2 regions of the Streptomyces sp. NPDC058637 genome follow, and region 2 is predicted to be linked to the other one. Evidence: predicted binding sites of a transcription regulator. Region 2 holds the regulator's gene; the other holds the start of a gene.

Region 1 (3,329 bases), on a different contig from region 2:
TGAGGCCGACCTCTTCGGCGATGACGGTCGCACCGGTGAGGGTGGCGATGTCACCGAGCATGGCCTTGCGGCGGTCACCGAAGCCCGGGGCCTTCACCGCGACGGCGTTGAAGGTGCCACGGATCTTGTTGACGACGAGGGTGGAGAGCGCCTCGCCCTCGACGTCCTCGGCGATGATCAGGAGCGGCTTGGAGGCGCCGGCCTGGATGACCTTCTCCAGCAGCGGGAGCAGCTCCTGGATGGAGCCGATCTTGCCCTGGTGGATCAGGATGTACGGGTCGTCGAGGACGGCCTCCATACGCTCCTGGTCGGTCACCATGTACGGGGAGAGGTAGCCCTTGTCGAAGGCCATGCCCTCGGTGAACTCGAGGTCCAGACCGAAGGTGTTGGACTCCTCGACGGTGATGACACCGTCCTTGCCGACCTTGTCCATCGCGTCCGCGATGAGCTCGCCGACCTGGCTGTCCTGCGCGGAGAGCGCGGCCACGGCGGCGATGTCGGACTTGTCGTCGATCGGGCGGGCGGTCGCGAGGAGCTCCTCGGACACGGCCTTCACGGCGGCGTCGATGCCCTTCTTCAGGGCGGCCGGGGACGCGCCCGCGGCGACGTTGCGCAGACCCTCGCGGACGAGTGCCTGGGCGAGCACGGTGGCGGTGGTGGTGCCGTCACCCGCTACGTCGTTGGTCTTGGTCGCCACCTCCTTCACCAGCTGCGCACCGAGGTTCTCGAACGGGTCGTCGAGCTCGACCTCGCGCGCGATGGTGACACCGTCGTTGGTGATGGTGGGGGCGCCGAACTTCTTGTCGATGACGACGTTGCGGCCCTTCGGACCGATCGTCACCTTCACCGTGTCGGCAAGCTTGTTGACGCCGCGCTCAAGGGCGCGACGGGCGTCCTCGTCGAACTTCAGGATCTTCGCCATGGGCTGATCTGTCCTCTCAAACGAACTGCGCCCCTCGCCGCCCGGCTAGTTATTTCGCAGGGGGCCAGGGGCGCAGAACAGAAGCAAACGTGGGTGAACTACTTCTCGACGATCGCGAGAACGTCGCGCGCCGAGAGGACGAGGTACTCCTCGCCGTTGTACTTCACCTCGGTGCCGCCGTACTTGCTGTACAGAACGACATCGCCGGTCTTGACGTCGAGCGGAAGGCGCTCGCCGTTCTCGAAGCGGCCCGGGCCCACGGCCAGGACGACGCCCTCCTGGGGCTTCTCCTTGGCGGTGTCCGGAATAACCAGGCCGGAAGCCGTGGTCTGCTCGGCGTCGAGCGGCTGGACCACAATGCGGTCCTCGAGCGGCTTGATCGCAACCTTGGAGCTGGTGGTCGACACGATCCGGTCTCCCCCTTCGGAGATCTCACGGGGTTTAACAGTCTGTGGGTGGCGACCAGGTCGATCCGTCGTCGCGGGTGCCGGACCTGCCGTGTCGCACAGTGGTGCTGGCACTCTCCAGTGGGGAGTGCCAGCACTGAGACTATGGCCGCGATTAGCACTCGGTCAAGCCGAGTGCCAATTCACCACCCCCGCGTGGCGCCCCGGGACCGGCGTACGCCCGGACAGCGCGGGAGAGGGCCGCGGTGTTCCGGGCGCGGCCGGCTCTCAGACGTAGTCCTCCAGCTTGGCCACGGCGTACCCCTTGTCCGTGATCGTCTTCATGACGCGGCGGACCATGTCGGTCATGGATCCCTTCCATTCCCCGGGTCCGCGGAAGTGGGTGAGGATGATGTCGCCAGGGTGCAGGTCCCGGTCCCACTCGCGCCACTCCATGTGGTCGGGGAACGCCTCGGCCGCCCACAGCGGTACGGCCTCGATGCCGCAGGACTTGGCGATGCGCAGGGTGTCGCCGTTGTAGTTGCCGAACGGCGGCCTGAAGAGCGTGGGCCGCTTCCCGAAGTACTTCTCGATCTTGTCCTGCTCGCCGCAGATCTCCCGCCGCTGGTCGGCCTCGGAGAGCCCGGGCAGATAGCGGTGGTTGAGGGTGTGGTTGCTGAGGGTGACGCCGCGCGCCTGCATGTCCTTGAAGTAGCCGTAGTCGTCGCTGACCACGTAGTCGCTGAGGAAGGCGCTGTACGGGATGTCCAGCTCAGTCATCATCCTCAGCAGTTCGGGGTCCTTCTCCGCGCCGTCGTCCATCGTCAGGAAGACGATCCGTTCCTCGGTCGGGACGGTGGTGAAGACCGGGGGCAGCGCGTCCCCGCCCTCGACCTCGAACCCCTCGCGGGTGGTGATGCGCGGCTTCCGCGCGGGCGGCGGCGGGGCCGTCAGCGGGACCTTCGCCAGCCCCCACTTCTTCGCCGCGGCCACCCGCGCGGCCTGCTGCCGTTTCAGCCGCTCGGCGCGGGCCTCCGCCGCCCTGGCCGCGTCGGCGGCTGCCGCCCCGGGACGGCCGACGGCCGGCCGGTCCCGCTGCCCCTGGCCCGCCCCACCGCCGTCCGCCCCTTCGGCGCATGCGGAGGCGAGGGCGGCGACCAGCAGGGCCGCCAGAACCGAGCGGACCGGCTTGTGCCGCTTCATGGCGGATTTTTCGTTTTGTCGTACTGGCTGCATGGCGCCGCATCCTGCCAGCCGGTCGGCGGCCCTCCGCCCCGACACCTCCGGCGGGCCCGGCACGTCCCCCGGCTGGCTCACAATGGACCGGTGAACGCCCACCTCCCTGCGGACCCAGCAGACCCTTCCGACCCGCTCGCCGCATTCGCCGCCCTGCGTACCCCCGAGGGCGCGGCGCTGCTGGCGGAGCTGCGCGACCATGACCCCGCCCAGGAGCTGGCCACGGCGACGCGGCTGCGGCGCACGCACTCGGCCGGACTGGTGTCGGCGGCGCTCGGCCAGGCGCGGCTGCGGCAGCGCGCGGTGGCGAAGTTCGGGGCGGCGGACGCGTACCGCATGTTCTTCACCCCGAACGGCGTGGAGCAGGCGACCCGGACCTCGGTCGCCGCCTACCGCGCCGAGCGGTTCGCCGGACTCGGCGTACGGAGCGTGGCCGACCTGTGCTGCGGGATCGGTGGCGACGCGATCGCGCTGGCCAGGGCGGGCATCTCGGTGCTGGCCGTGGACCGCGACCCGCTGACCGCCGAGGTCGCCCGCGCCAACGCCGCGGCCCTGGGCCTCAAGGACCTCGTCGAGGTGCGCCGCGCGGACGTCACGGAGATCGACACGTCCGGGTACGACGCGGTCTTCGTCGATCCGGCGCGGCGCGGCGGACGCGGCCGGATCTTCGATCCCGAGGCCTACTCGCCCCCGCTCTCCTGGGCGACCGAAGCGGCGCTGAGGGCTCCCCGCGCGGCGCTGAAGATCGCCCCGGGTGTCCCGCACGAGGCGATCGGCCCGCAGGC
Region 2 (3,329 bases):
TCCGGCTGGTAGCTGCGCATGGCACGACGATAGAGGGCGACACGCTCAGGACCCGCCGAAACGGGCCGCCAGCCGGTCGCGCTGCGCCCGTACGAACGCGGCGTCCACCACCGCGCCGTGCCCCGGCACGTACGAAGCGTCCTCGCCCCCCAGTTCCAGCAGCCGGTCCAGGGCGGCCGGCCAGTGGGACGGGGCCGCGTCCGGGCCGGCCTGCGGCTCGCCGGACTCCTCGACCAGATCACCGCAGAGCACCACGACGGGGGAGCCCGGCACCAGCACCGCGAGGTCGTGGCCGGTGTGCCCGGGACCCACGTTGGCCAGCAGCACCTGGAGGCCACCGCCCAGGTCGAGCGTCCACTCCCCGCTCACCTGGTGGTGCGGCGCCACGAGCACGTCCGTCGCCGCCGTGGCGTCCTCCTCGCTCATCCCGTGCCGCATCGCGTCCGCGCGCAGCCCCGCCGCCCCGTGCCGCCCCAGCAGACCGGCCGTGCCGACCGCCCCGTAGACCTCCGCCCCGGCGAACGCGGCGGTGCCCAGCACATGGTCGAAATGGGGGTGGCTCAGTGCGATATGCGTCACCCTGCGGCCGAACAGGGCCTCCGCCTGCGTCCTCAGCGCGGCCCCCTCGCGGAGCGTCGAACCGGTGTCGTAGAGCAGCACGCCGTCCGCCCCGGCCACCAGCGCGGCGGTCGCGTCCCAGACGGGAAGGCGTCGGCGTCCCGTACCGTTGCCCAACCGCTCCCAGCCGAGGTCTTCCCAAGAGACGTCCATACGGTGACGCTATCGGCAACGACCTGCGCGGTCCCGCGACGGCATGGCCGGTCGCCCTTGCCCCCGCCCCACCCCGCCCCCGTACACTGACCGGGGGGATTGCTGGCACTCGAACACACAGAGTGCCAGGCAGACACCGGAGAACCACAGCTGGAGGTGTGCGCGATGCTCAGCGAACGCAGACTCGAAGTGCTGCGCGCCATCGTCCAGGACTATGTCGGCACCGAGGAGCCCGTCGGCTCCAAGGCGCTCACGGAGCGGCACAGGCTCGGGGTCTCCCCGGCCACCGTCCGCAACGACATGGCGGTGCTGGAGGACGAGGGCTTCATCGCCCAGCCGCACACCAGTGCGGGGCGTATCCCGACGGACAAGGGATACCGGCTCTTCGTCGACAAGCTCGCGGGCGTCAAGCCCCTGTCGTCGCCGGAGCGCCGGGCCATCCAGAATTTCCTCGACGGCGCGGTCGACCTCGACGACGTCGTGGGCCGCACGGTCCGGCTGCTCGCGCAGCTGACCCGGCAGGTCGCCGTCGTGCAGTACCCCTCGCTGACCCGTTCCACGGTGCGGCACGTGGAACTGCTCTCGCTCGCTCCGGCCCGTCTGATGCTCGTACTGATCACGGATACGGGCCGGGTCGAACAGCGTATGATCGACTGCCCCGCCCCGTTCGGCGAGACCTCTCTCGCCGATCTGCGGGCCCGGCTCAACAGCCGGGTCGTCGGACGCCGCTTCGCGGACGTTCCGCAACTGGTGCAGGACCTGCCGGAATCCTTCGAGAACGAGGACCGGGGAACCGTCTCGACGGTGCTCTCCGTCCTTCTCGAAACTCTGGTCGAAGAGACGGAGGAGCGGCTGATGATCGGCGGCACCTCCAACCTCACCCGCTTCGGGCACGACTTCCCTGTGATGATCCGACCGGTGCTGGAAGCACTGGAGGAACAGGTCGTCCTGCTGAAGCTGCTCGGTGAGGCCACGGACTCAGGCATGACCGTACGGATCGGGCACGAGAACGCCCACGAGGGCCTCAACTCCACGTCCGTCGTCGCGGTCGGCTACGGTTCGGGCGACGAGGCAGTCGCCAAACTCGGCGTGGTCGGACCGACCCGCATGGACTACCCCGGAACGATGGGAGCGGTACGCGCAGTGGCACGTTACGTCGGACAGATCCTGGCGGAGTCGTAAGTGGCCACGGACTACTACGCCGTACTCGGCGTGCGCCGCGACGCATCTCAGGACGAGATCAAGAAGGCATTCCGCAGGCTCGCACGCGAGCTGCACCCGGATGTCAACCCGGACCCGAAGACCCAGGAGCGGTTCAAGGAGATCAACGCCGCCTACGAGGTGCTGTCGGACCCGCAGAAGAAGCAGGTCTACGACCTCGGCGGCGACCCGCTGTCCGCCTCCGGCGGTGGCGGCGCGGGCGGTTTCGGAGCCGGCGGCTTCGGCAACTTCAGCGACATCATGGACGCGTTCTTCGGCAACGCCGCCCAACGCGGGCCCCGTTCGCGGACCCGGCGCGGCCAGGACGCCATGATCCGGCTGGAGATCGACCTCAACGAGGCGGCCTTCGGCACGACCAAGGACATCCAGGTCGACACGGCGGTCGTCTGTACGACCTGCAGTGGCGAGGGCGCCGCACCCGGCACCTCCGCGCAGACCTGTGACATGTGCCGCGGCCGCGGCGAGGTCTCCCAGGTCACCCGGTCCTTCCTCGGACAGGTCATGACCTCGCGGCCCTGCCCGCAGTGCCAGGGCTTCGGCACCGTCGTGCCGACCCCCTGCCCCGAGTGCGCCGGCGACGGCCGCATCCGCTCGCGGCGCACCCTCACCGTGAAGATCCCCGCAGGTGTCGACAACGGCACCCGCATCCAGCTCGCGGGCGAGGGAGAGGTCGGCCCCGGCGGCGGCCCGGCCGGCGATCTGTACGTCGAGATCCACGAGTTGGCGCACGCGGTGTTCCAACGGCGGGGCGACGACCTGCACTGCACCGTCACGATCCCGATGACGGCCGGCGCGCTCGGCACCCAGGTGCCGCTGGAGACACTGGACGGGCTGGAGGAGATCGACATCAGGCCCGGCACCCAGTCCGGCCAGTCGGTCCCGCTGCACGGGCGCGGCATCACGCATCTGCGCGGCGGTGGGCGCGGTGACCTGATCGTCCACGTCGAGGTCATGACCCCGACGAAGATGGATCCCGAGCAGGAGCGCCTCCTGCGGGAGCTGTCCAAGCTGCGCGGCGAGGAGCGGCCCACCGGCCAGTTCCAGCCGGGCCAGCAGGGCCTGTTCTCCCGGCTGAAGGACGCCTTCAACGGCCGCTGAACCCCGCACGACGTCCACACCGCACCGCCCGCCGGTTCCGTACCGGCGGGCGGTGCGGTGGTGCGGCGACCCGCCCCTCGACGGCCGGATCGGCTGATTCGGCGCCCCGCACGGGACGTGGCACGATGCCGTCATGTCCTTGGCGCTGACCGATCTCTGCCGGTATCCGATCGTGCAGGCCCCGATGGCGGGCGGTGTCTCCTCCCCGCAGCTGGTCGGGGCCGTCGCCGACGCCGGAG

Evidence for each region. The regulator HrcA, encoded in region 2, represses chaperone genes, less so after heat shock. The targets are predictions, from matches to a motif close to TTNGCACTCNGNNNNNCNGAGTGCNAA.
Region 1: groES (co-chaperone GroES) is a predicted target of HrcA. The motif match lies at 1,484-1,510, and genes of this name have one in related genera.

The regions. Positions count from the first base shown of each region.
Region 1 is NZ_JBHXRD010000005.1:158,794-162,122, reverse strand. It holds gene groL (chaperonin GroEL) at 1-922, opposite strand, end outside; gene groES (co-chaperone GroES) at 1,021-1,329, opposite strand; gene ACFWVP_RS06985 (polysaccharide deacetylase family protein) at 1,597-2,544, opposite strand; gene ACFWVP_RS06980 (methyltransferase domain-containing protein) at 2,635-3,329, shown strand, end outside.
Region 2 is NZ_JBHXRD010000001.1:336,186-339,514, reverse strand. It holds gene ACFWVP_RS01625 (DUF3097 domain-containing protein) at 1-20, opposite strand, end outside; gene ACFWVP_RS01620 (MBL fold metallo-hydrolase) at 46-771, opposite strand; gene hrcA (heat-inducible transcriptional repressor HrcA) at 937-1,953, shown strand; gene dnaJ (molecular chaperone DnaJ) at 1,954-3,090, shown strand; gene ACFWVP_RS01605 (nitronate monooxygenase) at 3,224-3,329, shown strand, end outside.